2 regions of the Pseudoalteromonas sp. McH1-7 genome follow, and region 2 is predicted to be linked to the other one. Evidence: predicted binding sites of a transcription regulator. Region 2 holds the regulator's gene; the other holds the start of a gene.
What was found. Region 2 encodes LexA, which represses DNA repair genes until DNA is damaged. Its sites were predicted from a motif close to TACTGTATNNNNATACAGTA; they were not measured.
Positions count from the first base shown of each region.

Region 1: the regulator LexA is predicted to act here: its motif matches at 9,225-9,244, upstream of HUZ36_RS04325 (exonuclease domain-containing protein).

Region 1 is NZ_JABWPQ010000004.1:184,603-201,496, reverse strand. It holds gene HUZ36_RS04365 (methyl-accepting chemotaxis protein) at 1-877, shown strand, start outside; gene HUZ36_RS04360 (hypothetical protein) at 1,064-1,456, opposite strand; gene HUZ36_RS04355 (hypothetical protein) at 1,777-2,184, shown strand; gene HUZ36_RS04350 (M14 family metallopeptidase) at 2,271-3,197, shown strand; gene HUZ36_RS04345 (CBS domain-containing protein) at 3,318-3,905, opposite strand; gene HUZ36_RS04340 (FHA domain-containing protein) at 4,497-5,453, shown strand; gene HUZ36_RS04335 (Mpo1 family 2-hydroxy fatty acid dioxygenase) at 6,091-6,600, opposite strand; gene HUZ36_RS04330 (DUF1294 domain-containing protein) at 6,688-7,062, opposite strand; gene HUZ36_RS04325 (exonuclease domain-containing protein) at 7,062-9,212, opposite strand; gene HUZ36_RS04320 (response regulator) at 9,506-12,820, opposite strand; gene HUZ36_RS04315 (ABC transporter substrate-binding protein) at 12,817-14,046, opposite strand; gene bfr (bacterioferritin) at 14,367-14,849, opposite strand; gene bfr (bacterioferritin) at 14,853-15,323, opposite strand; gene norR (nitric oxide reductase transcriptional regulator NorR) at 15,510-16,894, opposite strand, start outside.
Region 2 is NZ_JABWPQ010000034.1:23-16,916, forward strand. It holds rRNA gene rrf (5S ribosomal RNA) at 131-244, shown strand; gene lexA (transcriptional repressor LexA) at 1,065-1,679, shown strand; gene coxB (cytochrome c oxidase subunit II) at 2,029-3,171, shown strand; gene ctaD (cytochrome c oxidase subunit I) at 3,171-4,745, shown strand; gene HUZ36_RS19685 (cytochrome c oxidase assembly protein) at 4,745-5,311, shown strand; gene HUZ36_RS19690 (cytochrome c oxidase subunit 3) at 5,313-6,188, shown strand; gene HUZ36_RS19695 (DUF2909 family protein) at 6,088-6,390, opposite strand; gene HUZ36_RS19700 (SURF1 family protein) at 6,402-7,130, shown strand; gene HUZ36_RS19705 (transmembrane cytochrome oxidase associated protein) at 7,123-7,614, shown strand; gene HUZ36_RS19710 (COX15/CtaA family protein) at 7,625-8,632, shown strand; gene cyoE (heme o synthase) at 8,616-9,515, shown strand; gene HUZ36_RS19720 (SCO family protein) at 9,512-10,105, shown strand; gene HUZ36_RS19725 (STAS domain-containing protein) at 10,259-10,531, shown strand; gene HUZ36_RS19730 (response regulator) at 10,541-10,903, shown strand; gene HUZ36_RS19735 (chemotaxis protein CheA) at 10,922-13,015, shown strand; gene HUZ36_RS19740 (chemotaxis protein CheW) at 13,012-13,533, shown strand; gene HUZ36_RS19745 (methyl-accepting chemotaxis protein) at 13,535-16,222, shown strand; gene HUZ36_RS19750 (CheR family methyltransferase) at 16,284-16,894, shown strand, end outside.

The sequences.
Region 1 (16,894 bases), on a different contig from region 2:
CTTTGAAATGCAAAAGGCCAAGATTGCCGCCGTAGTCGGACGCGTAAATGATGTATCAATACAAGTGAGTGAGAATGCTCGCCTCACTACAAAAAGTGGCCAATTTGTATCTGAGTTACTAAAACAACAGACTACAGAAACAAAAGAGATGGTAACGTGCATGGGTGAGTTCTCACAGACGATTGATGAACTCTCTGAAAATGTAAATCATGCAGCCGATACAGCCTCAAAGTCTGAACAGCAAGCAGGACTGGGGAAATCAGCAGTCAAAGATGTAATAGATTCAATTCATTATCTTGATACCCACCTAATGGAAGTAAATAATGCAGTTAACCGCTTAGTATCGGGAAACGACAAAATACAAAATATTCTCGGTGTCATCAATTCAATAGCTGACCAAACCAACTTGTTGGCGCTGAACGCCGCTATTGAGGCTGCACGAGCAGGTGATCACGGTAAAGGGTTTTCAGTAGTTGCCGATGAGGTTCGCACTTTGGCACAAAGAACCCAGTCTTCCACAGAAGAAATAACTCAATTACTACAAGAACTGAACGAGATTTCAAATTCTGCAGTCGAATCAGTTCAAAAAAGTAATAATCTGTCGAGCCAAAGTGTCAACCTAGCGATGAACAATGGCTCTAGTCTGGACACAATTCAGAGCTATGTTATCCGCTTGGCGGATCTAAATCGCAGTGTAGCTGCAGCTATTGAACAGCAAAGCTGTGTTGCTAAGCAAATCAGTATTAACGTCGAGAGCGTAACCACATTGGCTGAAAAAGGTACTGAACATGGAGACAGATCTTTTGAGTTAAGTAAGGAGTTACTTGCGCAAATTGAACAACAAACTGGGTTGATCCAACAGTTTTCAAAAACTTAATAATTTACCCTAAAGGGTTATCAGGTAAGGTCTAAATATTCACATATAAACTAGTAAACCTAGATTTCTATTCAAAATCTCACAGAGAGGAGCTTTTTGACTTACTTTGAGTATCAAGTATCGAGTGAACCACCATAAAAGTGCCTTGGTTCACTCTATTTTGCTTAAATGATGGCGTATAAGCTATCATAGCTCAGCTTCAAGAATGGCTAATGCTTCTTTTTCAGCTTGCTTGACGTTACCGTCAGCTTCAATCACGCGTATAGCGAGATCTTTTGCTAATTTTCTCATCGGCTCATCCACAATGTTATTCATACGATGTTGCACATAAGCCTCAATATCATTGTTTTTTATCGCAACGACAGATTTTGATAAGCTGTCCTCTATATAACTATCCAAATCTATCGCGGAATTCCATTGCAAACTTTTTGCCCACTTTCTGACAATATGTTTCTCGCTTTCGCATATCACTCCATCTACTCCAATGAACAATATTGCGATGTCGATAAGCGCCTCTTTTTGCATTTGATCAACACAAATACCAGTGTCAAAGTGATTTAGTAGTTGTTCAAATTTCATAATTTTTCCTTAACCTTTTTAATGCAAAATACCAAAATAGGTATTTCAAGACTAAAAGTAACCCACATAGACTTAAACAATATGCTAACTTTTAGTATTTGTCATATTAAAAATATCACATATTAAATTACAGACGATATGGCGACTATTTACCACATTACAACTCCTCGGAATGTTAACCATACTAATTAACCAAAAATAACCGCACCTATCATAGTAAAGAATGAATTAGATAGAAAAGTTCCTAGCCTCCACAATTGATTCATCTTGTTGCAATAATTTGCACGCTCTTTGATTAATAGAAGTAAATAGGAACAATTGTGAAAGAGTTAAAACTAGGAATGAACCTCTCATTTTTTATTTCCCTGTCTGTTTTTGCCCTCGGCTTAGTTGCATTAGATGCGTTGCTCATATCTGACAGCATCTACATGTTTTCTTTTGCACAAATGGCACTATCAGCAGCCATCATCTTTTATATCATCGTCGGGGTTTGGGCTATTTTCAGTGGTCAAAGCAGAGTGATTGTTTGTAATCAAGGAGTAGCTTATCAAACCCTATTTGGTCAAAAATACTACATACCCGCTGAAGAAGTAGAAAAAATTTCGGTTGAACGCATACTTTGGTTTAGTTATACCAAGCTCCATATGGCTAACAGGACGCTAAGGCTTTGGTCGTTTAAACCGAGCCAAGCGCAACAGCGCAGTTTAAAAGTACTTGGCTACTTCTAATCTAAGACAGTTTCAAACGCTGGTAGTTGGGGTTGCGTTACAAACAAGCTATTGCGTATGATGATGCAAACTTTAAAGAGGTTAGCATGCAAAGACAATATCCGATAGGTACACCAGGTGTACCTTGGGGCAAAACAGAGAAACAGCAATGGCTTGAACGCCAGTCCGTAAAACGTTCCTATAATGATGAAGTAGTTTCTCAAATTGAGCAATTAAAACATGCTTTTGAAACAACAGAGTATGGTCAATTACATTACCAAACCCAAGATTACACTTTATACGCCCTTACTACTTCGCACTGGAACGAAAACAACCCAACAGTTTTGGTCACCGGTGGCGTACACGGATACGAGACAAGTGGAGTACATGGCGCGCTTGACTTTGCTAGCACTCAAGCTAAGAAGTATGAGGAACAATATAACTTTATTATTCTACCATGCCTTAGTCCTTGGGGTTACGAAACAATTAACCGCTGGAATCCTGACGCTATCGATCCCAATCGTTCATTTTATGATAATAGTCCAGCACAAGAGTCTGCATTAGCTACTCAATTTGTACTGCAAAAATCAAATAACATCTTATGCCACATTGATTTACATGAAACGACGGACTCTGATAACTCAGAATTTCGACCAGCTCTAGCAGCAAGAGATGGCAAAGAAAATCACAACTGGAACATTCCTGATGGTTTTTATTTAGTCGGTCACACTCAAAAACCAGCGGCAGAGTTTCAAAAGTGTGTCATCGAAGAGGTCAAAGCAGTCACCCAAATAGCCCCTTCAGATATTAACAACCAGTTGATTGGTGTACCAATAGAGCAATTTGGTGTAATAAATTATGATGGGACAGCACTGGGGTTATGTATGGGGATGACAAATGCACCTTACGTCACGACAACCGAAGTGTACCCAGATGGTAAAAATGCGACGCCAGAAAGCTGCATAGTCGGTCAAGTAGCCGCAATTTGTGGGGCGCTAAAATTCTTACAAAGCAACTCCCGACCCTCATATTAAGCTTTTGCTGGGGCTTTTTGCAGTACCTAATTACCTAACTCGCTTTTGTAAAACGAAAAGCCTGCAAACCTAGCCTTTGGATGATTAATGAGTTTCCTCACTAATCATCTATATTTTTGCTTAATTAGTAAAATCTTCACGTCCACTGATCACATCGAAAATTTCTTTAAATGAGGTTGGTTTTTGTAAAATACTAACAGGTATATGGAGTGCTCTTGCGATGTCGCTGGCAGAAACCATACCTCTCAACCCATCAGCTCCTGACAACAGCACGTGCTGTAAACCTAACTGTTGTAGCGTCTCTAGCACGTCACCGATTGTACTTTTAGCCACAACATCATAAGAAACAGCATGAAGATCATCCTTTGTTGTCATCACATCCTCGACGCAAACTTCTTCTCTTGGTATTTGCTTCCTTTGTGCTACGCTCAATACTTTACGCCCTGAAAGATCACGGCAATTAACCACACCAAGAAAGTTATCGTCATCATCAACAACCAACTTTGAACGTACGTGGCCGTTTTTCATCATGTATAACGCATGATCTATATCCACATCTTTTGATATTACTTGCGGTTGCCTTCGAGTAAAGTCGGTCACTACTTTTAGAGCAGTGCTGTCTAAACTTAGTGGCTCTGAATCAAAATGATCACAGAGTGGAAACTCTCCTTGTAATTTTATTGTTTTCAGCGCTTTGTATTGGCCCATGATATACTCCTAGCATGTCTGGAGACGCTACGATTAGTACGTATGTCATCATTCAAAAACGTGATAATAAAAAAGGAAGAGCCGACGCTAAAACCGAAGTTAGATCTCATTAGGTTTGGGTGAGGTATTGATACCTATCGCTCTACAAACATTACAAAATTTGTGCAACTGCTTTTATGTTGGTCTCTTCATTAACTATGGTTTATGTCAGAAATTAATTCAAGCTGATATGCCCAACAAGGCAGTAACTTAAGTGTAATGCTGTGTAATGGCTTAATTTTCATAAACCTCTTAGACTGTTAGTGTTGACTAGGATTTATCACCCTACAGACAAACGGCCTGACCTATTGGGTTTCGCATCAAACTAAAACAACTGTTATGCCAAGTTGGGCCACTCCAGTATTAAAGTACTGGTTAAATCTTCCCTCAACGAGACCCACCTCGTGGGTCTTTATTATTGAGTAGAAGGGAATAAGATTGTATGCTGCTCGGCACTTATACCTCTTATAACCCAAATGCAGTCTCTGCTGAGTTAAATATGGTAAAATGCGACAAGCATGAAATTTTCATCAAAGTTATACGGAACTAACTATGGCTTATTTAATCGACGAACAGAAACTCGAAAGAGTCTATCTTAAAAGCTACCACACTATCGGTCGCTATAAATACAGTGTAGATACTCTGATAGACAAGCCTGGAGTTTCACGACACCATGCCATTATTGAACTCAATGAGAACAAATGGTTTATCAGAGATGTGAGCACCAACGGTATTTGGATCAATGATAAAAAACTTGATAAAAATTTACCCTATCAACTCTTTGAAAATGACAAAATTGACTTTGCAGCGCCAGGTCAAAACTCTTTTGTGGCAGCAAATTTACAAACCGAATGCCAATACTTAGTCTCTCAGTCTAACAACCAAAAAGTGATAGAAGTCACTAATCAGTTACTTCTTCCGAGTGAAGATGAGCCAAAACATATCATTTACTATGATAAATTACTCAGTTATTGGTTCTTAGAAGATTTAAACACATCAGATCGTCAAGCGCTTATCGATGGTAGTATTATTTCGTTAATGAATGATCAGTGGATGTTTTTTTCCGCTACGACCATTGCAGTGACCAAACATTTGGAGTGTCAAAAAGCAGCTAAGCCCATGGCACTTGAGTTTAATGTTAGTCAAGATGAGGAGGATACACAGTTATCCTTAAACATAGACCACAAACATCTAGATCTGGGTGTAAGAAGTCATCACTACTTGTTGTTATTGCTCGCTAGAGCTCGAATTCAAGACAAAGATGCAGGTCTAGAATCGGATGTTCAAGGCTGGATGTATCGCGATGATTTAGCCAAAGCATTAGGCGTTCAGACTAATCATATGAATATCATGGTGCATCGTGCTCGAAAGCAGTTTGTTGATTCAGGAGGTGATGACTATCCTGAAGCCTCATTTTTACTAGAAACACGCTGTGGTCGTGTAAGGCTAAATTGCCAAGATATCACCATAATAAAAGGCTCTAAGCTAGAAACTCGGATGACGATATAATACCAATTTGACTTAATACTTGCTCAATTTGAAGGAGTAAGTCTGACGCTAACAGCGGTAAAAACTTCTTATTTAGAACAACGAAATAGCAAAATTTTTGCCTTGCCTACACGGAGGTGGGTACCTTGGTGATAGCAGGACGCGGTAGCGGGGTTATCAATAAGATTTTCTCGCCTCAAAATGGACTACTTAATTAAGAAAATTGGTATAAGCTACTTTCTTCCTGATAAATGTTGCAATAATTCTATTCTCAGCATTGCAACTAGGAGCCACATATTCACCCATACTGCTAGCTGAGTGAAAAGGGATTTTACTCAGCCGACTTTAGGCTAAACCACTAAGTTCAATGTCAATTTGCTTGACTAATCTACTTGTAGGCGAAATCTCGTAGATAACTTCGCTGCCACCGCGCCCTGCTTTCGCTAAAATATCTACGCCCGTAGGCAGGGCGAATGTACACGCCAATAGCTTGGCAGTTTTCACTTGAACCGACTACTAGGAAGGCACTAATAATCCAAAGCTTAGGATATTTGGTTGTTTCAAATAAAAAATGCTAACGTGGTTAGGGTAAAGCTTTTAGTTTCATGGTGTAACGCAACTATTGTCGGTAATAGTAGCGAAGAGAGTACAATCTCATTTACTTGTATCCTCCCGCATTGTTAATAATGGTATTTTCCAATTCTTTGAATAGACCAAGTAAAAACAAAAATTCAACCAACACAAACAATGGCCCTATCGCTAAGCCAATCAGATCATCAACAAATGCAGGCTTCTTTCCTTCAAAGTAATGACCAATAAACTGTAATACCCATCCAACAAAGAACATACCGGCCCAAAACAATGTTGTTGCTATCTCAGCTTCGATAAGCATTGGATTGACGATAAATACGGTGTAGTAAAATCCAGCAATAACAATACTCATCATTAGCGCAAATAAAGGGGATAGAAAAAGGTAGTATAGGCACAGCATTACGCCAAGAAGCGCAGAAAGTGTGATGGTGATCCCTGAAACTTGCCATAACGGTACAAAAGTGAGGCCGACAATGGCAAGCACAATTAAGGGTATACCAAAAAAATGGGTTAATATATTCTTTCTACTGCGATGGTACTTACCATACTGACTCAAAAGTATTTCAAGTTTACTCATTATTATTCTCTATTTAACACCTATTCAGTGTATTGATAATTAGCCATATACTAAAAATTTTCAACACAAAATGCTAAAAACCGCTATTTAGCGCAAGATAAATAGATTAACGAATAACACTCCAAAGACCAAAGATTGAAAAAACAGTACCGCTAGCAGTTTAAAATTGAAGCTTGGTTTAATCGTTTTATGTTTGAGAACAAACATGGCTATAGGTGTTGCGATATTCAAACCTAGTAACCCTGCCAACAGTAGATTTTTCTCTGCTACACGAGAATGTGCGAGTGTTGAAGAACGCTTGTCCCACCAGAATAAAATGAAAATACAAAGGTTATTAAACACAAGTATTGCTATCGTGAAAATTACATGCCAAGGAAGCTGACTGACACATAAAGCCCCAAGCCATACCGCTATTCCCCAAAATAATGCCAATTGATGGTGTACCAGCCGAGTTATCGACATTATCGTGCTAACCTAAGCTGATTGATATGTATAAAAATTTCTGCGGCCGCTAAAGCGTCAGCCATCGCTCTATGGTGGTCTTTTAGGCTTACACCTAATGACTTTGATAATGGGGCAAGTGCGTATGAATGTAAACCAGGTATTAGTTGCCTCGCAAGTGTTACAGTGCAAAGCTTAGCGCGGTAGAAATCAACATTCGCGCGCAAAAACTCGTGTTTTACAAAACCATAATCAAAGTTAACATTGTGCGCGACAAAAATAGCACCCAAACAAAATTGCTCTACCTTATCAATCACTTCAGCGAACCTCGGAGCCTCAGTTACCATCGACTGTGTAATACCTGTTAACTCCGTAATTCTTTGAGGAATACGTCTCATCGGATTGATAAGTGACTGCCATTTGTCAACTATCTCGCCATTAATGACTTTAACTAATGCTATCTCTGTAATTCGATCAAAATCTTTATTTCCGCCAGTCGTCTCAACATCGACAACCACATAGGGTTGATCTGGCGTGATTTGCCATTTCACTGTTTTGATTGCTGTTGGTATGCCACAGTTTAATAACTTGGAGATATTCACCAGCTGGCTACGACTCAAACTGTCACCCGGCGCCTTTATTTCCTCAAACCGCATGCGTGATTGTTGATCGATCACCATTAAATCAGGGAAGCCAGAGCGCATCGAATTAAAGTTTTTACACATCATTTGAAGGACTTTTTTTAAGCTACTAACCGGTATATGTTTTAATAACATTTCAATTGGTTCGAGTAGTTTTTCATGCCAGTGAAACAAACGATTAGGTTCTGCGTAATGCTCACTCATTTGTTTGAGCAGCCACATCCGCCAGACTTGAGCGTCGCTCAGCTTAGCAAGCCGCTCATCGATCTCGGCTTCAAGCACTTCATAAAAACGGTTTTCTTTTAATATCGAGGGCGTTTTTGAAAATTCATTCGCCATTATATTCTTGGGGTGACGGTATAACTCCTGCCAAAACGTTAGTCCAAACAAAGAGAGCCACAACTTATTTTCCACATGATACGCATTTATCCCTTGACGTTTGTAATGCGCGATAACTCCTGCTTCAGTTTGCCCTTTATATGCCTCTTCAATCGAAATCGGTGGCGGGCTCGCTCTGAGCATGTCGGTTAAAATAGAAGTGCGCTTTTTATTAAACTTTCGCTCGTAGAAGTCCTCAGCAAATATCATCAACGTTTCATCATGTTGACCTTCAATGACCTTTTCCAATCTCTGTCGCGCAAGTTCTTCATTACCAGATTTATACAAAAACCGGATCAGAACTTCTTCTGCTTTGGGGTGTCCACTTACCTCTAATAGCTCAGCATAAATGGGGCTTTCTACCCCAAGCTTTTGAGCTAGTAACAAAACATATTTAGAAAATTCAGCTTCTGCGTATGAGCCAATCACTTCTGGTACTTGGTGTGAAGCTATTCTTTGGCTTTGTTGGATTAACTCTTCTGGTGTCTTATCTTCCAATGTACGACGCTCAGCTGCATAATAAAAAGCACTCGTGGCTTCACTGCGATGTTCAAAATGAGCATGATACACCTGAGTATCCGTACGGGTCTGCATTACGCCTAGGTCTCGCATCGAAAAATGTCCCAAGCTATAACCTAACTTACCAAAGTATAAAAATAGAAAATAATCAACATCATGCAAAAATGAAAGAGTTAGGAAGGCTGCTAAACTTGATTGCTGAATAAGCTTCTGAGGTTCCGCAGCACATAGCAAATGGTCAATCCAAGTTGCTTTCTTAGCAGATTTTGCTGGCTGCCCTTCAAGCTGCATTACCTCGGCTAGCAGTATCAACTGCGGTTTTGTTTGGCACGACAGCAGCGTTTTTATTTCTTCTATATCTCCAGGTCGAAGCAACCCCATCTTTCGTAGATTGATCGAAACAGTCTCAATGTCAGCTATTTCTTTATAGTTCAACTCACGAATATCGATAAAAGGAGTTTTGCGCGACATAAAGCGAACCAACAAGCATAATTCATTTTCTGGTAATCGCTGTAATTGTTGTAATAGCGAGTGCTGTTTATCGCTCAACAAAGATTGGCAAGTTGACTGTAAATAACCTAATAACTCATTAAAATGACTTAGGTAGTATTTGTTGGGGAGTTCTTTTCTCAAAAGGCGGCAAAAAACTGTTTATATATACAGTAAAAGTAACATGAAATAGTAAGACTGCCAAGATTGTAATACCAATTTTCTTAATTAAGTGGTCTATTTTGAGGCGAGAAAACCTTGTCGATAACTCCGCTACCGCGTCCTGCTTTCGCTAAGGTACCTACATCCATATAGGCAAGGCAAAATTTTGCAATTTAATTGTTCTAAATAAGAAATTTTTAACACTGTTAGCGTCAGAGTTACTCCTTAAAATTGAGCAAGTATTAAGTCAAATTGGTATAAAGTGTGCCTCTGTTTTATGCTCCTCCCCCACTATCATCATTGGCCACACTCGCGCTACCATACAGCCAATATTGCAGCTTTGCACTGAGTGACTCCTCAGAGATTGGCTTACTAAGGTAGTCATTCATTCCAGAGTTTAGGCACTTTTCTCGGTCTCCCGACATTGCGTTCGCGGTCATCGCTATCACTTTAATGTCCCTGTAAATATCTCCCGCTTCTCCTTCACGGATCAACTCAGTTGCTCTGTAGCCATCCATTTCTGGCATTTGACAATCCATTAAAACTAACTCAAATTGACATTGCTTTTGGTGACTTTTCAAATGTTCAATAGCTAACAAGCCATTTTCTGCCACTGTGATATGCTCTATTCCGAGTTTTTTTAACATACTCAAAGCAACTACTTGATTAACTTTGTTATCTTCAACAAGGAGGAGCCGACATGGCGTTGGCCACTCGACCTTTAATTCTTGTCCTTGCCTCACAAGTTTTAGATAATGACTAGTAACCAGAGGTCTCGCGTTCGCCAAAGCTTCCCCATCTTCGGCGACTATCGTTAACGCATCAAATAAATCTTTTGTTGTGGCGGGTTTCGGAAAATAACCAGAATACCCCTGCCCAGCATAAAACTGACCATCACCTTTCGCACCCATTTGGGTCATCATAATAAGTTTTATGGCTTGGAAGCGCTTATCAGCCTTTAGTGCTGCACCTAACTGTTCACCAGACATTCCTCTTAGCGTCATATCAAGTAACGCTATATCAAAAGCATGCCTATCTTTTTGATATTCAGCTTCGCATAGTGATAATGCTTGTATTCCAGAGCTTGCCTTGTAAACATTCGCGCCCCAATGTTTTAGTTGAGATTCAAGTGCCTCTAGAGTCGACAAGTTATCATCTACTAGCAATATTTTAACGCCTTCTAGATTAACTAAAGGAGCCTCAAAGAGCGTATTATCGCTGGGAGTGAGTCTCACAAAAAAAACAAAACGGCTTCCAGGCTTGTATGTGCTATCAATTTCGATATCCCCACCCATTAATTCGCATAATTGTTTAACAATAGCCAATCCAAGCCCTGTTCCGCCATATTTCCTTGTTGTAGATGCGTCCACCTGAGAGAACTTTGTAAAAAGTCTGTCCACTTTATCTGATGGGATCCCTATTCCGGTATCCTCCACTGCACAGTGAAAAACAAGTTGTGATTCTATTTCTGAAAACCAAGCACGAATTACAATTTCACCTTTTTCAGTAAACTTAATGGCATTGCTTAACAAATTGATGATAATTTGCCTTAATCGACTTGGATCTCCTTTTACCAAGGGCTTTTCTAGAGTGGTAGTGTCTAGAATTAACTCTAGTCCCTTCTTCTGTGCTTGTAAGGCTACGGACTCAACTAACTCTCCAAGCAGTGCTCTAACATCAAAATCTAGCCACTCCAGGTCTAGCTTCCCAGCTTCAATTTTAGAAAAATCTAAAATATCGTTAATAAGATTTAATAACGACCCAGCACTGCTCATAGCTAAGCCAACTTTGTGTAATTGCGCATCAGTTAACGCTTCATCCTCCAAAAGGCTAAGCATGCCGATTACACCATTCATTGGCGTCCTAATCTCGTGGCTCATCGACGCTAAGAATTCGCTTTTGGCTTTTGCTGCTTGTTCAGCTTGTAGCTTCGCTTGCTCCAACTCTTTTTTTGCTGCAACCGCTGTGGAAATATTTTGTTGGATACCAACAAACGCAGTTAACTGCTTTTGGTCATTGAATACAGGTGAAATCTGAAGACTATTCCAAAACTGCTGACCCGATTTTGTGTAGTTAATCAAATCTACCTTTATAAACTCACGTTTATGAATAGCTTGTCTTATCTTTTCTATCGCACCTTGTTGCGTATTTTTACCTTGAAGAAAACGACAGTTTTCCCCCAGTACCTCATCACCATATCCCGTGATTTGTGTAAATGCTTCATTTATAAACACGATGGGTAACTCAGACTTACTAGCATCTGCTATCGTTATCCCGACATTGGCACACTCAATTGCTTGAGCTAGTAAATCATTCTGCTCTTTTGCTTTTTTTAGTGCCTCTTGATGAAGCTTTTGTTGGGTAATGTCAGAAAGAGAGCCAACAATGCGTTTTGCATGCCCATTTTTTAACGCTGCGGCTCCTTTGAGCCAATAGTAACGATAGTTATTTTGTCTCGTTTTGATGCGGCACTCTACGCCAAAAGGCTCCTCTTCTGTCATGTGATATTTAATCGAATTCTCAAGGTTAACTAGGTCTTCTGGATGTACGCGGTCAAATAAGCTTGAGATGTGTGCTCGGAATAACCCTTGCGTATCCACCGAAAACCCCAGCAAAGATTTAAATCTATCTGAGTAAAATACAAGTTCACGTTCTAAGTCCCAATCCCAAAGTCCATCATCACTTCCTATAATCGCGAGCTTAAACCTTTCTTCACTTCGTTGTAGTGTTTGTTTTGATTCTTCGAGTTTTTTAAATGGATTGAGTAGCAACTGCTTACCAAAAATAAATAGCAAAGCGAATGCCAAAAGCAGGCCAAACGCAATAGCGCCTATAAGATCCCAGACAAACCCTTTCACTTCGTTTGTGACAAGTTGCTTGCTTAACCTATAATCAAGCTGAAGCCCCGTACTTCCGATTGCCAGGGTACGAATACTAAAAAAATCATCGAGATTTTTTACATCAGAAAAGTCAACCCAACGACCTTGCAATGAAATGCTATGAAACTCATTATCCATTGACACTGATAACAAGGTTTCAAGACTTGTTGAAAACTCTCCAATCAGCGCCCCTTCAGCAAATCCGTTGTAGTAGATGGGCACAGCAATAGTAAAGTAGTGTTGATTTTGGACGGCGGTCAAATCAATTGCGCTTCCGATATCTGCGTTGATGATTTTTTCGAGCCATTGAGGTTGTTGATCTAGCACCTCATGATAATTAAAATTGGCGTATACAACTTCTCCCAATACATTAATCACCATTAATTTTTCTTCTTTACCAATAATTTGGAAATTACGTAAAAAGTCTTGTAGCTTAGCTCCGGATAATCCAGTGCCCATTGCGCCGTTAACGATAATTGGATTTGACGACAGATCTGTTAATACCTGCTTTCGACTCTCTAGATATTGCGTAAGATTATTTACCGCCAAGTGAGCTTGTGTTTCATTAGTCTCTCGAACAAGGTCTTCGACTATTACGTTTGCCCGTAAGCTCATGAATGACGCACTTAGCAAGAGTGACACCAGTACAGTCAGACTCAAAAAAGCATAGAATGCTCGGTTGCTCGTTAAAGCAAATTTACTACTATTCAATGCAGCTCCAGATCGCTTAGGAGCAATTTGATACTACCATCGCTCTGATATTGGCCCATACAAAGATCATTTTCCGTCAGCGCTTCGTGTGCCGAATCATTTTGTTCACTCCAACGAGTAAATGGTTGTCGATAAGATTTAACCAAACCTTGTATAGGTATATCTAGACTTTCAAATGCCCGTTTCAGCTGCTTGCGGTTATCAGCCATAGAATCCGTTAGGGTGACTTGCTTAGCAGCTGCTATCAATAGTTTGCCAAGATCATAGCCATGAGCAAAGCCAGGCGTTGCTTTTACATATCCATCTTGAGCAAAGGCTTTTGGAAAAAGAGCGCTTGCACGATTAAATACCTGTTTAGCATAAGTGGTGAGAGGTTTGTTTTCAAAAGAAAAACAGCTTTGTAATACCGCTAGAGATACATCAGAGGCAAGCAACTCTCCCGCGATATCAAAAAAGCTCCCCGCGGTGATCCCCCAATGACTTACGATAGGCAACCTTAATGCTTTATCGATACTGGCCATCGCTTTAACAAACTCGCCCCCCTCTATCGCATTACCTACAAAAATTACACATTGCGGATCACTTTCAATAATATTCCTGATGATGATACGCGCTTCATTTTCTTTGGTTGACCAATTAAACCATGAAACAGGCAACACATTGTTAGGCTTGCGTCTTTTAAACTCTTCCAGAAGCGTATCGTAATTGGAGCGACCCCAAGCGGTGTCTTCTAGCAACAAATGCGGGGCTGTACAATTGTTATCCTTGGCATAGTTAATCAGAACTTTTCCTGCTTTTGTGTCATCGACTGACAACCTGAAAACCCAATTTTGTTCACTGGGATAGCGTGTAATAGGCCCTCCCGCAGCCCAGGGAACCAGTAATAGTACTTCGTTTTGGTTAATGAAGTCTCTGAATTTAATATAAGGAGGAGAATGCACTCCCCCCAGCATAAGCAATGCCTGTTTATCTTTTAAAAACTGTTTAAAATGCAAAAGGCTTCTGTTGCTATTTCCTCGATGATCTTTCTCGACCAGCTTGATGCGATAACCCTGAATTTGATAATCAACGGAATCAAGCGCGGTTAAAAAGCCCATCCTTATTGCTTGTGCTGACTCACTGAGGTTAGAGTAATCAGCATCATGATAAATGCGCAGCACTTTTTCACCATTTGAAGCAACGCATATTGAGCTTACAAAGTAAAAAAACAGGAGTAATTTCTTCATCAAAGTGCTTCTTACCTAATACATATTTAAATCTTAGCTCAGATCATTGTGATTGCTTGTTTTTATTATAATCATACTGATCAAATATACTCTCACAATAATGACTATCGAAGTGCTGTACAGCAGCAAAGTCGTAATATGGTGATTTTGTGAGTAACCTGAATTGAACAAAAGAAGGGAGTTCGCTCTTTGCGTTGAAAGTCATATTAAATCATCTTCTTATCAAACCCAATTCAATGCAGTAAACGCTAAAAAACTCCGACTAGCCTTGGCTCCAAAAGTAGAAAAACCGCATCAAATTTTTGATGCGGTGGCTGGGATCATTCAGAACTTTTAGATAACTGGCTCTGAATGTAATTGGGTAAGCCGATAAGTTTTATCAAATTAATGTGCTGTTCAAGCCAATATATATGATCCATTTCGGTGTCATCTAAGAGACTTTCTAGCATTACTCTAGTAACATAATCTTGCTCTTGCTCACATACCGCGATAACTTTTTTGAGATGATCTTTGACCAAAACCTCAGCGGCGAGGTCATTCTCTAACATCTCTTTGACGTCACTTCCAATATGAATAGGAGCTCGGGATGCAGTATCTGGCGTCCCTTCAAGAAATAAAATTCTTTCAGTAATACGCTTTGCGTGATCCAACTCTTCCTCGTATTCATGAGCTAACTTTTGGTGTAACTTATCCAGTCCCCAATCCTCATACATTTTTGAATGGGCAAGATACTGATCCATTGAAGAAAGCTCTAATGTTAGCTGCTTGTTTAGCAAGTCAATGATAGTTAAATTACCTTGCATAACTTACCCCTCAATCTGCGACTGCAGATAGTTTTCGATGCCAGTATTTTTAATTAAGAAATGTTGTGTCTCGAGCCAATCAACATAGTCCTCTTCATATTCAAGAATTGCCTCAAGTAGCTCCCTACTAACATAATCTTGCTCATTTTCACAAAGCGCGATGGCTTCACGCAGCACTGGTAGCTGGTCAAGTTCAAAAGCTAAATCGCAAGCCATCATTTCTTCGCAATGTTCACCGATCCGAAGCTTTTCTAGGTGCTGTAAATTTGGTAACCCTTCAAGGAACAAAATGCGTTCGATCAAATCATCCGCTTGCTTCATATCTTTGATAGACTTTTTATATGCTTTTTCATTGAGCTCTTCTAAGCCCCAGTTTTTGTACATTCTTGCATGTAAAAAAAACTGGTTAATCGATGTTAATTCTAGCGTCAGCACTTGATTTAGCGCTGTTAAAACTTGTTTGTTACCCTGCATAGGGCCCCCTAAAATGTCAGTTGACGCTTTATAACACTAGTTCAATATTTGTTCTTGGCAAGATTAAATAAAAATAACAATTTTCTTAATATACTCTTTTAAAATAAACAACTTATAAGAGTATTAATAACAATTTTTATTAAGCTTAGAGTTCCGTCTGAATAGCTAGAAATAATCAGCAGATGGTCAACCAAACTGCTTTTTCAAATCAACCCCAAGACGTTTTGCAAGTCTCACTAAATTCGCTCTATCAAGCTCCAGTTGACGGGCTGCCGCTGACCAGTTCATCTTATTCTGTTCCATCGCGTCAATAATGAGCTGCTTTTGCAACCCCTCGACAGCAGATTTCATGCTGACTTGGTGTTTTGAACGAGGAGTACCCGATATCAATGATGCAGACATTTCGGAGGTTGACTTAATAGGTATATCAATTTGCTGGATCTCTATGATGTCTGCCTGCCACTGTTGATGCTTGGCTTTGAGTGCCGCGCGACTAATACAATGCTCTAGCTCCCTGACATTTCCCGGCCAATCATGTTGCAACAGTTTAGTTAGCGTTAATTTGTCCATGACAACTTGTTTTACATTTAACGTCGCTCGCAACTGCTCAAGGAAAAAGCCTACCAAAAGCGGTATATCGTCTAGCCGCTCTGTCAATGTTGGCACATGTAAAGGATAAACACAGAGTCGATGGTATAAATCAGCCCTAAACTTGCCTTGCTTAATTTCGTGTTGTAAGTCTCGATTAGTCGCGGCTACTACCCTTACATTTACCACGCGGATCTCGTCAGCACCAACTGCTTGAACTTCACCACTTTGTAAAGCTCGCAGTAGCTTGCTCTGGAGTAACAGGCTTAACTCACCCACTTCATCTAAAAACAAAGTACCGCCATCTGCCATCAAAAATTTACCTAAACGGTCTTTATCTGCTCCTGTAAATGCGCCTTTGACATGACCAAAAAGTTCACTTTCGGCAATCGTATCAGGTAACGCCGCGCAGTTAATTTGAACAAAGGGCTTATCCGCCCTTGCAGAAAGCTGATGTACGTGTTTTGCGACTAGCTCTTTTCCTGTGCCCGTATCACCTTGTATTAATACATTGAAGTCCGAGCTCGCCACCAGCTCTACTTCTGCTTTCAGTGTCTGCATGCTCACACTTTCACCCACCAACGCGTGTTTTTTTTCCATCTTTGGAGGTTGAATAGTCGTGTGCGCACGGGCTTGATTGTAAAACGTAATCGACTCTTGCACACGTTGAGTTTGATATAACACTATATTGCTCAGCATATTCAAATAGGTATCTGAATATGATTGGAAACTCTCTGGTCTGAGACTGTCGAACGTCACTACCAATATATTATTGGGTAACATCAACTTAAACCCCATGCAAGCATGTACGGGTAGCCTATTCTCTTGCGCCAATAGTAAGCCATCATAAGGATCTGGGTGAGTGCTATCATGAGCAAAGCTGACTATGCCGTCTGCCGCAACGATCGCGTTGAGGCGCGGCTGCTGCTTTAGTAAAAAGCGCCTCCCTATAGCATCTTCACTCAAGCCATTACTGGCTAGAA
Region 2 (16,894 bases):
CGTGAGGCTTAACCATACAACGCCAAAGTGGTTTAGCGACAGAAGTTAATAGACTGAAGTAGACAAAAGAATTTAATAGCTTTTTCCAGATTTATATTAATGAAGGATACTTCATTAATGAACAGAATTTCCTGATGACCATAGCGTTTTGGAACCACCTGACCCCATGCCGAACTCAGAAGTGAAACAAAACAGCGTCGATGATAGTGTGGGCTTCCCATGTGAAAGTAGAACATCGTCAGGGCCTTATTAGAGAAACCCGTTGCAGCAATGCGACGGGTTTTTTGCATTTGTAGTAAAGTACTTCCATGTAGTATTTCCCCTTCGCGTATCCATGCGCTCACTTCCTCGAACTGGAAGCGTTACTTCGGTTTCTTGTCACCCAAACTCAGAAGTGAAACAAAACAGCCGAAGGCGAGCCCCGCGAAGGGTCGGCCCCGGTCAATGATAGTGTGGGCTTCCCATGTGAAAGTAGAACATCCTACTTCGTAGCGAGCCAGGGCCTTATTAGAGAAACCCGTTGCAGCAATGCGACGGGTTTTTTGCTATGTGGGATTTGAAAAGAAAATCTCACAAGATAATCAACACCTCGAAAAGCAATCAACACATTACAAAGCAATCAACACCTCGCGAGGTAAACTCGCTCCCACCACAACATCAACATAGTGCTGCACTGGTAGGAGGCGGTTTACCCGCCGAGCTGTTAGGTCTATCAAACAAAAAGAATAAAACATCCTACTTTGTAACATCATGAGGTAAACTCGCTCCCACCACAATATCAATAAAGTGCTGCACTGGTAGGAGGCGGTTTACCCGCCGAGGGTTTGAGAAAACTCCTTACTCAGTTTTGACGTTGCTCTACTTAAAACTTCTCTCTTCGACTTATCTATCAGCTTATAATTTACTTTCCTTAAGGAAAGTAAATTTAACTCTTTCTCTTTATTGGATTTTTTACATACCTTACTAAGGCTGTAAACTTAATTTATAAGAATAAACAAACATTGCGATTTTTTCTCAGCTGTATATACTTACAGTAAATATAATACTGTATGGAATACCAGTTGATGCGACCTTTAACTAAACGACAAGAGCAAGTCTTTGAACTGATTAAAGTATTCATTAAGGATACTGGCATGCCCCCGACTAGAGCTGAAATCGCTGATGCGTTAGGCTTTAAAAGTGCAAATGCAGCAGAGGAGCACCTTAAAGCACTTGCCAAGAAGGGGGTTATAGAAATGGTTCCTGGAGCTAGTCGAGGTATTAGGTTGGTTGAGGATGAACCAGAACAGTTAGGGTTGCCAATCATCGGCAGGGTAGCTGCTGGAGAACCCATTCTTGCAGAACAACACGTTGAAAGTCATTTCAATGTAGATGCTAGCTTCTTTAAGCCTCATGCGGACTATTTACTTAGGGTTAGTGGTATGAGCATGAAGAACATTGGGATCATGGATGGGGATTTGCTTGCTGTGCATAAGACTCAGGTAGCTGATAATGGTCAAGTAATAGTGGCGCGTGTAGAGGAAGACGTGACAGTTAAGCGCCTAGAGAAAAAAGGCAAAAAGATTTTACTTCATGCAGAAAATGAAGAGTTTCAAGCTATTGAGGTTGATCTTGAACATCAGAACTTTTCTATTGAAGGGCTTGCAGTGGGTGTCATCAGAAACGCCGACTGGATGTAACTTAAGTTGAGCGTAGCACTAATTAAATGGTGTTACGCTCTAGATAAACGCCTTTTTTATTGCTTATCTAAAGTATTGCTAATATTGCCCTCGGCTGGGGTCAAATATAGCTACTCTTAGGTTAGTTTACTACTTTGATAATTCTACATAATACTTTGCCTTCTTACATTTATTAGTTCATAGCTATAAAAACACTTCTAACTGGCATCTTTTCCTAAAATCTTGCGTTTTGTAAATTTCTTGACTATTTGGTTAAGAGTCGTGCAGTAAGTCTATGTACCAATAGACAATATGACAGTCATCCGATAATAACAAAAGGGGCTAAGCGCTGCCTTGAAGGAGACGTCAAATGAAAATTTGTCGATTAGTTGTAGCATTTGTCACCGTGCTAATCGTCATGCCATCACTTGCGAATAGTGATTACAATATGAGGCAGGGCGTAACAGACATTAGCCATCAAGTATATGAGCTCCACATGACTATTTTCCTTATATGTTGTGTGATAGGAGTTATAGTGTTTGGAGTGATGTTCTGGGCATTACTCAAGCACCGTAAATCAACAGGGGCTGTCGCAGCTCAATTTCACGAAAGTACTAAAGTTGAAATTCTTTGGACCACAATCCCCTTTCTGATACTGATAGGAATGGCTATCCCAGCTACGAAAACGCTTATTGCGATGGAAGATACAAGCAAAGCTGATCTAACTATTAAGGTAACAGGTTCACAGTGGAAGTGGCATTACGAGTATATGGGACATGATGTTGAATTTTACTCTTTACTATCTACATCAAGAGATGAAATCAATGATCTGCAAGATAAAAATGACAATTATCTTTTGGAAGTTGATAACCATTTAGTGATCCCAACTGATAGGAAAGTTCGCTTTTTAATGACGTCAGATGACGTTATTCACTCATGGTGGGTACCTGATTTTGCTGTTAAGAAAGACGCTAATCCGGGCTTTATCAATGAAGCATGGACCAAAGTTAATGAGGAAGGAATCTACAGAGGGCAATGCGCAGAGCTCTGTGGAAAAGATCACGGATTTATGCCTGTGGTGGTAGAAGCTGTAAGCCCTGAAAACTTTGAGGTGTGGCTCGATGATGCTAAAGCCGCCAAAGCAAAAGCTGCAGCAGAATCACAGGCGGTGGCAGAGCAAATTTTATCGAAAGAAGAGTTAATGGAGGTCGGCGAACAAACCTACATGGCATATTGTGCTGCTTGTCACCAGCCAACTGGGCTTGGCTTACCTGGCGTCTTCCCCGCTATGAAGGGGAGTGAAGTTGTTATAGGTGATCTTAAACCACACATTGACATCCTTCTGCTTGGTCGTCCTGGTACTGCTATGCAAGCATTTGCAAAGCAATTAACGATTAAACAAATTGCAGGAGTCATCACTTATAAAAGGAATAGCTGGGGTAATGACACAGGAGAGGTGATCCAGCCGAGTCAAATTCAGCAAGAAATTGATGCCTTAGAGGAGGCCAAGTAATGAGTGCTATAGTAGAAGAACATTCAAATCATGGAACTCCTAAAGGCCTAAAACGCTGGCTTTTTACAACCAATCATAAAGATATCGGCACGCTTTACCTATTATTCTCACTGACCATGTTTTTGATTGGTGGTGCAATGGCGATGGTGATACGGGCTGAACTATTTCAGCCAGGATTACAGTTAGTCGATCCGCATTTTTTTAACCAAATGACGACCGTTCACGGCTTGATCATGGTATTTGGTGCAGTGATGCCGGCATTTACGGGGCTTGCCAATTGGATGATCCCGATGATGATCGGAGCTCCAGACATGGCGCTTCCAAGAATGAATAACTGGAGCTTCTGGATCTTACCTTTTGCGTTTGCCATTTTGCTCATGTCTTTGTTTCTAGAAGGAGGGGGGCCTGCTTTTGGATGGACTTTTTACGCACCACTATCTACAACCTACAGTAATGATAATACGGCGTTTTTTGTATTTTCAGTTCATATAATGGGGATAAGCTCAATAATGGGCGCTATTAATGTCATCGTTACTATAGTGAACCTTCGAGCGCCAGGTATGACATGGATGAAGCTACCACTATTTGTATGGACTTGGCTTATAACTGCATTTTTACTAATTGCAGTTATGCCTGTTTTGGCTGGTGCTGTCACCATGGTGTTAACTGATAAGTTCTTCGGTACGAGCTTTTTTGATGCCGCAGGTGGTGGTGATCCTGTTATGTTTCAACACATATTCTGGTTCTTTGGTCACCCTGAAGTATATATTATGATACTACCCGCCTTTGGGATTATCTCCACGATAGTGCCTACCTTTTCTAGAAAGAAACTATTTGGCTATGCTTCAATGGTATACGCCACAGCCTCGATTGCTTTACTTTCTTTTGTTGTGTGGGCTCATCATATGTTCACGACAGGAATGCCGCTAGCAGGTGAGCTTTTCTTTATGTATGCGACAATGTTGATTTCTGTACCTACAGGGGTAAAAGTATTTAATTGGGTCGCGACTATGTGGCGAGGGGCAATCAGCTTTGAAGTACCCATGCTCTTTTCTATCGCTTTTATTGTGCTATTCACGATAGGTGGCTTTTCCGGACTTATGTTAGCGATTACGCCTGCTGATTTTCAATATCACGATACCTACTTTGTCGTTGCACACTTCCATTATGTGCTAGTAACAGGTGCCGTGTTCTCTATTATGGCTGCTGCTTATTATTGGCTGCCGAAATGGACTGGCAACATGTTTGATATCAAACTAGCAAAACTGCACTTTTGGCTATCTCTTGTGAGTGTCAATGTATTGTTTTTTCCCATGCACTTTGTTGGCTTGGCAGGAATGCCTCGACGAATACCTGATTATGCACTTCAGTTCGCTGATTTTAATGCCATTATCAGCATTGGTGGCTTTGCTTTTGGTTTATCACAACTATTATTCGTGGCTGTTGTGTATAAGTGTGCCAAAGGAGGTGAGCAGGTGCCCGGTAAAGTGTGGGATGGAGCTGAAGGCCTTGAGTGGGAAGTACCATCACCTGCGCCATATCATACATTTTCTACTCCACCGGAGGTCAAGTAATGCAACATGGACGCCTCCTTAGAAAGCTTCTACTGCTGACTCTGGGCATGTTTGCTTTTGCTTTTGCATTAGTCCCACTTTACGACGTATTTTGTGATGTAACAGGACTCAATGGAAAACCTTCGATGAAAGTGGCAGAGCAAAGCGAGGCTATTATTGATAGCCGTCAAGTTGAGGTAAGTTTCACAACACATAGCCAGGGTCATGCACCATTTAAGGTTGATGCAGCTCAACACTTTGTCAGTGTGCAACCCGGAAAATTAACAGACGTGAAGTTTATTGCAAAGAATATCAGTGACAGTGATCGGATTTTACAAGCAATTCCCTCTGTATCTCCGGGGAAAGCTGCCAAGTATTTACATAAAATGGCCTGTTTTTGCTTCGACCAACAACCAATGAAGGGTAAAGAAGAGGTTGAGTTTGTATTGAGGTTTTATGTAGATACAGAACTGCCTGATGATGTGGAAGAACTAACGCTTTCATACACGTTATTTGATATTACAGAGCGAGTAAGCCAGACACAAAATGTGCAGTTGGGCCAGTTAGTCGCTCTAAAGGAGTTCTAACATGAACCATGAACAAGAAAAATACTACGTTCCAGAGCAAAGCCCTTGGCCTATTGTTGGCGCTTTTGCGCTCTTTTTTATCGCAGTGGGCTGCGCGCTTACAATCATTCAACTTGACTCCCCGAACAATAGTGGCGCAATCCTGTTACTTGTAGGTATCGCTACGCTGATCTATATGATTTTTGGTTGGTTTAGAAACGTAATTCAAGAATCCCAAGCTGGATTGTATTCAGAGCAAATGGATCGCTCGTTTAAACAAGGGATGGGTTGGTTTATTTTTTCCGAAATAATGTTTTTTGGTGCTTTCTTTGGCGCGCTGTTTTATGCACGCATGATAGCTGTTCCTTGGTTAGGTGGAGCAAGTAATAATGTGAGCACAAACGAAGTGCTATGGCCTCAGTTTGAAGCCGCGTGGCCACTATTAACAACGCCTGATGGAACGGTAACACAAGCCATGGGGTGGCAGGGCTTACCATTGATCAACACCATCATACTGCTCGCCTCTTCAATAACGTTAAGTTTGGCACATGTTGCCCTAGAAAAAGATCAAAGGGCAAAAGTAAAAGCCTTTTTAGGGTTAACGGTACTGCTTGGTATTGGCTTTTTAACTCTACAGGTTGAAGAGTATATTCATGCCTATCAAGAACTTGGTTTAACTCTTCAATCTGGAGTTTATGGCAACACCTTCTTTTTACTAACTGGATTTCATGGAGTTCATGTTACGCTTGGGGCGATAATTTTATTTGTGATATGGGTGAGAGTTCTGAAAGGGCACTTTAGTGCGAAAAATCACTTTGCGTTTCAGGCTGGTGCTTGGTATTGGCACTTTGTTGATGTGGTGTGGCTGTGTTTGTTTGTATTTGTTTATGTGTTGTAGAAATAGGCGACGAATGTAATTTGATTAAATCAAACTGAGCAGCCAGACAAATAATAAGAATCACAGCTATAGAGGCATATACTCGATTTAATAGCTGCTTTGCCATTGACCCTTGTTGCCCTGATTTGAGCATGACGAACATCGCTTTAAATAAACTAAGAAAAATAAATAGCAGAAGTACTACGATAATAATTTTAATCATAAGGAGTGTCCGTGAATTTAGGTGCACTTTTTAAAGGTAGATCAAAAACGCCTATATTGGCAGCGTTAATCGTGATGTTGTTATGTGTAGCTCTTTCATATTGGCAATGGCAACGTGCAGCCAAAAAGCATGCAATAAACCAACATATAGAGAAGCGACAAGACCAAAACCTTGCAAATAGAAATAATCCTGAAAGTAAAGTTCCTATCGAGCAAATTGATGGTGAAGTGCAACTAACTGGGCGCTTTGTTGCTGGCGCGGTATGGTATCTTGATAACCAAGTAGTAAAAGGCCGAGTAGGTTTTGACGTTATATCTGTTTTAGAAGTGAGTAAGACTGGTGAATATGTTGTGGTAAATTTGGGTTTTGTCCCACAGCAAGCAAGTCGAATTCCAACACTTACTTCTCTTTCCGAAACAAAGGTAACTTTCCCTGCATACATTAAAACAAACGTGAGTAAAGGCTTTACGTTGGCTGACTCTGCAGCGGAAAGTCAGCAGGCTCATTCGATAATTCAGTATATTGATCTCGACTACCTATCTAAAGCCTCTAACCGCACTCTATTGCCTATCATTGCATACATGACACATGACGTACTTGGTAGTACTGAGCCACATTACCAACCAGTTGTAATGTCACCACAGAAGCATGAGGCTTATGCTGTTCAGTGGCTGCTGATTGCGTTTTCGGCACTAGTGATCGGATGGAAACTTTCAAAAAAGGAGAGTGGATATGTCTAAGACAGCGATATGGTTTGTCAGTTTGTTCATTATGCCATTACTACTAGCATTCGTTGCACTAAAGTTGGGTTGGCTTCCCAGTAGCACAACTAACCATGGTGAATTTCTACGTCAAGAGGTGAGACAGCCTGCAGTCGTCCAAGATACAGAGTGGAGTATTGTGTATCAGCGTCCAAAGTCATGTAATGAGCAATGCTCTTTGTTGCTTAACAGTCTTCCTAATTTGTATTTGGCACTTGGCAAGCATCAGCAGAAGGTAACTATCGTGGTGTTGCAGAATCAAGGCGAACCTCTTATTGAGCACGCAACTTCATTGCCGCTACAAATCTCCCAACTGCAAGATAACTATATTTACTTGGTAGATAAGACTGGTCTATTTGTTCTTCAGTACGCGCCTATATTAGATCAAAGAAAAACGAGAAGTATACAAAAAGGCTTGCTAAGTGACCTCAAAAAACTATTGAACTACTCTCGCTCAAGCTAGGAGGTTATATATGAATAGAATCAAGCTGGTAATATTTACCTGTTTTGTTACGCTTGCGGTTGTCACTCTTGGTGCTTTCACACGCTTGAGTGACGCAGGTCTTGGCTGCCCTGATTGGCCTGGGTGCTATGGCTTTTTGACTGTGCCCAATGAAGCTCATGAGTTAATCGCTGCAAAAGATCAGTTTCCGCATTTAGAAGTCGAAGCCGACAAAGCTTGGATCGAGATGATCCATCGTTACTTTGCTAGCTTTTTGGGGGCCATTATTCTCCTCCTGGCATGCTTACAATTCTTTAAAAAGCCACAGGTTGAAGGCCCTAATAAACATTACTATTTACTTCTGCTGTTAGTGTTGTTTCAAGGAGCTTTAGGAATGTGGACTGTAACAATGAATTTACAGCCGATAATAGTAATGGGGCATTTACTAGGAGGGTTCAGTATTCTGGCGTTGCTTGTTTTGCTTGCTTTACGACTGAAGCACCGTGACATTATCGCTGATGTCCCAAAACGCCTTGCTCTGATGTGTTATGTAGCGCTTTATATTTTGGTTATTCAAATTGCGCTTGGAGGTTGGCTAGCTGCCAACTATGCTGCGCCTCACTGTACAGGCTTACCGCTTTGTGACAACTTACAATTGTTTTCTTGGCAAAGTCTATTTACCCTGCCTGAGCCTTCAGCCACCTACGAGTTTGGTGTGCTCCCTTTTGAATCAAGGGTGTCTATCCATTTTACTCATAGAGTGTGGGCAATTATAACCGTATTCAGTTTACTTATAGCATGCTGGCCTTTATTAAAGCAGGCACAAAATCAGGTGATCAGAAATTCAGCTTATCTGGTATTAGTGCTGATTACTCTGCAAGTGGCCGTCGGCGCCGCTATCGTTCATTTCCAATTTCCATTGCTACTCACCTTATTTCATAACTTTATGGCAGCCATGGTATTACTAGCTATGGTGAGACTATGCTTTTTTGTGAATTTAGCGCAAAAAGTAGGAGATAAATATGCACCAGTTAACTAATACTTTTGAATATCAAAGAATAACATCGTTGCTAAAGGCCTATTTTGGCATGTGCAAGTTTAAAGTAGTTTGCATGCTGGTGATCACCGCGTGGGTTGGTCTGGCTTTAGCGCCACAAAGCGATAAAACGCTATTGTCTCAAATCATGAGTCTATTGGGAATCGGCTTGCTGTCGAGCAGTGCCGCAGCAATAAATCATGTGGTTGACAGAGAAATAGATAAAAAGATGGTCAGAACGCGTGACCGACCGCTCGCAACAGAGTCAGTCTCTGTTTCTTCAGCCATAATGTTTGCCAGTACTTTGGCTTTATTCGGCTATGTACTACTCTCCATTTTTGCAAACCAGCTGTGTGCTTTGTTAACTCTCGCTGCGTTAGTTGGATATGCCGTTGTGTATACGCTACTTTTGAAGCGAGCAACCCCCCAAAATATTGTGATTGGAGGGTTAGCTGGTGCTATGCCACCGCTGCTTGGGTGGGTTAGCGAGACAGGACAGCTGGGTGCTGAACCATGGTTATTAGTGATGATAATTTTTGCATGGACTCCACCACACTTTTGGGCTTTAGCCATAGCGCGAAAACGTGACTATGAGAAAGCTGAAATACCCATGCTACCTGTGACACACGGTGATGAATTTACCAAGCTTTGTGTATTATTTTACACCATATTACTGACCGTAATTTGCCTATTGCCTTATTTGGTCGGAATGTCGGGGTGGATTTATTTACTGTGCTCTGGGGCAGTTAATGTGGCCTTTATATATAAGGCCGCAAAGCTTATTAAAACGAAGAGTTTAGAGTATGCTATGCGTGTATTTTATTTTTCAATTTGGCATTTGCTAATTGTTTTCGTAGCACTTTTTGTGGATAAAGCATTTATATGAAAAAAATTCTTTTGATCGTTGTAGTGGCGATATTATCTGGTTGTAGCCCTGCGCCTGATGTGTCTGAAAAAGTAGTTTGGTATCCAAAACCAAAAGAAGTGCAGTCGTTTCAACTTCAAGACCAGTATGGTGAAGTGTTATCCAATCAAGACTTTGCAGGCAAGTGGAATTTACTTTTTCTTGGGTATACCAGCTGTCCTGACGTTTGTCCGATGACATTATTGAAACTGACTCATGTGTATCAATCAATGAAAGATAAGAGTAAATTACAAGTATGGTTCGTATCTGTTGATCCTCACAGAGACTCAAAGGAGCGACGACAAGCGTATATTAGGCACTTTGATCCAACCTTCAAAGCGGTCTCTGCAGAGCATTCGATATTGTTTCCTTTTGTCAGAGATCTTGGCTTGATCTATGCGATAAATCAAGAACAGCAAGAAGAATACTATGTTGATCACAGTGCATCAGTCGCACTAATCAATCCAAAGGGACAGCTGGAGGCTATTTTTAAACCCTCTCATGAAGTTGGAACTGTGCCGACGATCGATGAAAAACAGTTATTAAAAGACCTTAATAGCATAATAAACTAGCTCCATATCGCGTAGCCTGTGCCCTACGCGATTTTATTTCCTACCTCTAACGCTTTCATTATTTGCGGATTTTTATTTAATCTTTGTGGCAATTTTACGATCACAGTCTAAGCTAATTTTATTACTCACTTTTACAGGGATAGTCTTCAGCTCATGTTGAAACTTCCACCAGAAATGGCAATTAATCATGTGGAAAGCTTGTACCATCAAATTTTCCAGGACTCTTTGGAAACATCTGACATTTCTATCGACATTAGCGAAGTGCAAAAAGCAGACACTGCTTCTATCCAGTTACTATGCGCTGTGCAAAAGCACCTACATTCAATGGAGCACAAAATTGTTTGGCATGGTGAAAGTGAAGCGCTCGCACAAGCCGTAAATGAGCTCGGATTAACGCACTATTTATTCCATAGTATTGAAAACTAAGAGGTGATTATGAAAAAGATTTTAGCTGTGGATGATTCTGCCTCTATGCGTCAAATGGTTGGCTTTACATTGAAAAAAGCTGGCTTTGATGTGATAGAAGCAAAAGATGGCAGTGAGGCTCTATCTATTGCAAAACAGCAGGGCTTTGATGCTGTGATCTCAGATGTGAATATGCCAGTTATGGATGGCATAACTCTGATCAAAGAACTTCGTAGCCTGCCTAATTATAAGTTTACTCCTTTGTTGATGTTAACTACTGAATCAGGACTGGATAAGAAAACAGAAGGTAAGGCAGCAGGTGCTACCGGATGGATAGTTAAACCTTTTAACCCTGAACAACTGCTAGCTGTACTAAAGAAAGTCATCAGGTAGACATAAAGGGGCGTCGACATGAGTATTGATTTAAGCCAATTCTTTGATGTCTTTTTTGAAGAGAGCTTTGAGGGGCTGGATGTGATGGAAGCGGAGCTTCTAAACTTACAGCCAGGGCAAGAAGATTCGGAGACCATCAATACCATATTTCGTGCAGCGCACAGTATCAAAGGTGGAAGTGGAACATTTGGCTTTACATCCGTATCTAACTTCACCCACGTTTTAGAGACCTTGCTTGATCAAATCCGTGATGGTAGACGTCAACTAGCAGCTGAACATGTAAATCTTTTACTTCAGTCCGTCGATTGCTTAAGAGCTCTATTGACAAGCTTGCAAGCTGAAGAAGAGCCTGACCTTTCTGTGGCGAATACGTTACGAGAGAAGTTTGAAGGGATTTTAGGCGCTCAACAGTCGCAAGATGCTCAGACCTCACCAAGCCGAGAGGTAGCTCCTGAATTACAAACCTATCAAATTGACTTCAAACCGCTTACACACCTTTTTAAAACTGGCAATGAGCCTTTGTATATGTTGAGTGAGCTGTCCGAACTCGGGGATTTGGAAACGCACGCCTTTTGCGATGCAATTCCAGATATTGAAAGGTTTAACCCTGAAGACTGCTACCTAAGTTGGCGTTTATATTTAAACACTAGCCACTCTGAGTCAGCTATTAGAGAGGTTTTCGAGTGGGTTGAGGATGACGCCGAGATAGTGATCACGTTGTGTGGCGGCCTATTTGAAAATGATAGTGCTCCAGAAGTGAATATAGCGTCCAAAACAGATACTGAATCGCAAGTAGCGCAAAAAGAAACTCAGAACAATACTGAAACAACTCAGAAACCGACCGCCATGGCTAAGCCTAAATCTGAGGTGAATAAGAAGTCAGGCGAATCTACATCAATCAGAGTAGGTATAGATAAAGTCGACTCACTGATAAATATGGTGGGTGAATTAGTAATAACGCAAGCAATGTTAACTCAACTCGGCGAACAAGAGCCCACAGAGCATACATTGGCTGCAATGCAAGAGGGGTTGGCGCAGCTGGCTCACAACACCCGAGACTTGCAAGAAAACGTAATGCGGATAAGGATGTTACCTATTAGTTTCGTCTTTAGTCGCTTTCCACGCTTGGTTAGAGATACATCGCAGAAGCTGGATAAACAAGTAGCGCTCAAGCTACTTGGCGAACAAACAGAGTTAGATAAAACAGTGATGGAAAAAATCTCTGATCCTATGGTGCATCTTGTAAGAAACTCGTTAGATCATGGATTAGAAACACCCGAGGAAAGAATTAAAGCAGGAAAGGATCCCGTTGGGACTGTGACGTTAAATGCTTTTCACCAAGGCGGAAATATCGTCATTGAGATTATGGATGATGGCAGAGGTCTCAATACAGAAAAAATCAAGAGTAAAGCCTTGGCGAATGGGTTGGTACAGGCAACAGATGAGCTTACTGTTGAGGAAGTAAATGAGCTTATTTTTAAGCCGGGGTTCTCTACTGCGGATGAAGTAAGTGATATTTCGGGTCGTGGTGTCGGGATGGATGTTGTACGCCGAAATATTCAAGCGCTTAATGGTAGTGTAGAGGTTACTTCGGCTAAGGGAGTTGGCTCAACATTTACGATTCGTCTACCGCTTACACTCGCTATTTTGGATGGTCAGCTAGTCAAAGTTGCGCAACATACCTATATCATCCCCCTTATTTCCATTGTGGAATCACTGCAGATCGATATTAAAAAAGTGAGTAGAGTCGGAAATGGTTTAGAGGTTTTGCGATTGAGAGACGAGTACATTCCAATCATCAGACTCTATCAGTTATTTAGCCATGAAGGAGCAATCGAAGAACTCGACAAAACTCTGCTTGTTGTGGTTGAAAGCGACAACCATAAGGTTGGGCTGCTGGTGGATGACTTACTGGCACAGCAGCAAGTGGTGATAAAAAGCCTAGAAGCGAATTATCAAAAGGTCAATGGCATATCTGGCGCTACTATTCTCGGAGACGGCAGAGTGTCTTTGATTATAGATATCAGTGGCTTAATAAAACTAAGCGGCCTTAAGCGACCCGGAAGTCAAGAGCTGTTGGTAGAGCAGGAGCTAGAAGAGGTGATGACATGATCACTGAACGTGCAGCAGTTAATGAGCAAATTATGCTGGCTAATAAGGAAGGTGATAAGCAGTTTTTGACCTTTATGATGGCAGGAGAAGAATATGGCATGGATATCTTGGCTGTCCAAGAAATTAGGGGATGGGAAGAGGTCACAGCAATTCCTAATTCACCAAGGTATGTAAACGGTGCAATTAATCTACGTGGAACCATAGTACCTATCATTGATTTGCGGATCCGCTTTGGCTTACCTCAGATCGAATATGGTGCTTTAACAGTCGTTATTGTCGTGTCTGTGCTCATCAAAGGGATGCAGAAAATTATGGGACTAGTGGTAGATGCAGTCTCGGACGTGTACAGCATCAATGAAGAAACTGCTAAAGATGTACCTGATTTTCAGGACTCGGAAAATAGTCAGTTCGTACAAGGACTTGTCAATGTTGGTGAAAAAATGGTTGTACTTTTAAATTTAAAAAAAATTTTAGATCTTGAAGTAAAACATGATGAGCAATTGGTTGTCGGGGGATAACATGCGCGATCACGCACTAGTGAGTCAAGTCAATAGCAGAGTATTAGTTGCCAGTGCCATAATAGTTGTGGGTTTGGCAGTCAGTATTCAGATGTTAAACGTGAGTATGTCTACTCAAACTTACGTCGCGATAGTAATTGCGGGCGTAAGCGTTGCATTAGCGGTTTTGCTACTGAAGCAAAGTGTAAACACGCTGCTAGCTAGGTTACAGAGCGTTGAAAGTATTATATCGGCAATCGAAAATAACGATGCAAGCTTACTAAATAACCACTTCAAGGCAGAGCATCCGACGCTGTTCAGAGCAGTAGCTACTTTCTTAAATAATGATATAGCGAATGATAAAGAGCATAACCACAGCCTGTTATTAGCACTAAAAGTTTGTCAAGCAAACATAATGTTGGCTGATGCGTCTCTTAATATCGTTTATTTAAATGATTCCCTTACGAGTATGTTGCGAAAGAATCAGGCCAAACTACAGCAAGAATTACCAGGTTTTAATGTAGATAACTTAATTGGCGCTAACATCGACTCATTTCACCGTAACCCCAGCCATCAAAGAGGTATATTAGCTAATCTCTCTAGGCCCTATGTTGCCCAGATTATAGTCGCAGGACTTACCTTCGACCTTATTGCAACGCCAGTATTTGATGAAGAAGGTAAGCGCTTAGCCACCTTAGTGGAGTGGAAAGACTTAACAAGAGAGCTTGAGGTTGAAAAGAGGCAAGCTGAGTTGGCGAGTCACAATGCGAGAATTTCTAGTGCACTTGATGTCTGCCAAGCCAACGTCATGCTTGCGGACGATAAATTAAACATTGTTTATGTCAACGATTCTGTAGTGAGGATGCTAAGAGATAATCAGCCTCAGCTTAGGAAGTCTCTTCCAAATTTCGATGTTGATAAACTTGTTGGGCAATGTATTGATGTATTTCACGAAAACCCGAGTCATCAGAGACACATACTCGATAAGTTAAACGATGTATATCGTGCTGATATTGAGATTGCAGGGTTCACATTTGGATTAATTGCAACCCCTGTTTTTGATGATGGCGGTAAGCGTATTGGTACGGTGGTTGAGTGGGAAGACAAGACTGATAGGTTAAATCGGGAAGCTCTGGAAAAAGCCGCTGCAGCGGAAAATTTAAGAGTACGAAGAGCGCTGGATAATGTGTCGACTAATACCATGATCGCAAACGAAAAGTTTGAGATCGTATACTTAAACCGCGCCGTTAAAGAAATGATGAGAGGCGCAGAGAGTGATTTAAAACGTGACTTGCCAAACTTTGACAGCAGGCAGCTTATGGGGGCTAATATTGATGTTTTCCATAAAAATCCAAGTCATCAGCGTAGTATGCTCTCTCGTCTTGAATCTGAGTACAAAACTGAGATAGCCGTTGGCGGACGTACCTTTAGTTTGGTGGCAAATCCCATTTTTGATAGTAATAACGAACGTGTAGGAACCGTAGTTGAATGGAACGACAGAACCAAGGAAGTCCAGATTGAAAAAGAAGTCGCAGGACTAGTGCAATCAGCTAACAGTGGTAACTTAAGTGTTCGTTTATCTGATGAGGGTAAAGAAGGATTTTATTTGCGATTAGCACAAGGACTTAATAGTTTAGTTGCGACTGTCGATGAAACAGTTACTGACATGGGAGAAATGCTGGATTCGTTGGCTACGGGTAATTTAACCCAGCGGATAGAGGGAGATTATCGTGGTGCTTATGAAAAGCTGAAAAAGGACGCCAATACCACGGCTGAAAAATTGACCGAGGTGTTAGGTCGGATCCGCACTTCAGCAAACCTAGTCGCAAGTGGCGCAGAAGAAATATCACAAGGCAATGCTGACTTGAGTCAGCGGACTGAAGAACAGGCATCTTCCTTAGAAGAAACGGCTTCTAGTATGGAAGAAATGACCAGTACAGTTAGGCAAAATGCGGATAATGCAAAAGTCGCGAACCAACTGGCAGAAGAAACGTGTGATAAGGCAACTAAAGGTGGAGAGGTGGTGACTCGCGCGGTAGAAAGTATGTCAGAAATAAACAGCTCGAGTAAAAAAATAGCGGACATCATAGGGGTTATAGATGAAATTGCTTTCCAAACAAACTTACTGGCCTTAAACGCGGCTGTGGAAGCCGCGCGAGCAGGTGAACAAGGACGTGGATTTGCTGTTGTAGCTGGAGAGGTGAGAAACTTAGCGCAGCGCTCCGCGGCGGCGGCAAAAGAAATTAAAGATTTAATACGAGATAGTGTCAGCAAAGTCGAAGATGGCACATTATTGGTGAATGAATCAGGCGAAACCCTAAAAGGGATTGTGGAGTCGGTAAAGCGTGTAACAAACATGATCTCGGATATTGCTGAAGCCTCTGTTGAGCAAAGCTCTGGGATAGAGCAAGTGAATAAAGCCGTTTCCCAAATGGATGAGATGACCCAACAAAATGCCGCACTAGTTGAAGAGGCGTCTGCTGCTGGTGAGTCTATGGCTGAGCAAGCGAACGATATGAGAAGGCTTCTGAACTTTTTTACGCTAGACGACCTAGCTAGTCACAGCCACGATGTGAGCTCGTCAAAACGTCATTATGATATTCAAGAGAAACAACCACCCAAGCACACCATGATACCGAGCAAAACATCATTGCAAAACACAAAAAACAACCAGTTTGCTGATGATTCTGAAGAGTGGGAAGAGTTTTAGCATAAGGTGTGTTTAGCTGGTACAAAACCAGCGTGATGAGTAAGATTGAGGGAATATTGCGATGCGGGAGTTTTTGCTTACAGATAAGGACTTCTCTGAGGTTTCGGCTCGAGTATATGATGCTTGTGGCATAGTGCTTGGGCCACATAAAAAAGAAATGGTGTATTCGCGGTTAGCAAGACGCATACGTGCTAATGGCTTGAGTTCATTTGCTGAATATCTATCATTTTTAGAAAAAAATGAAGACGCAGAATTTAGTCACTTTATTAATTCTATAACTACAAATTTAACCTCTTTTTTTAGAGAAAATCATCACTTCGAATTTCTGGCAAAGACGGTGGTGCCAGAAATTACTACTCGGCATAAGCAGGACAAAAGGGTGAGGATATGGTCTGCGGGGTGCTCAACGGGTGAAGAGCCATACAGTATTGCAATGACAGTTGCTAACGCATTTCCTAATGATTGGGATGTAAAGGTACTGGCAACAGATTTAGATTCAAATGTATTAAGTAAGGCGAGTATCGGAGAGTACACCGCAAATAATGTCACAGGTTTGGACGAAGATAAATTGAAAAAATGGTTTCTGCGTAGCGCAGATGGCGGTACATATAGAGTCAAACCAAAATTACAGTCTTTCATTCATTTCAAGCGCTTGAATTTGCTGGAACCATG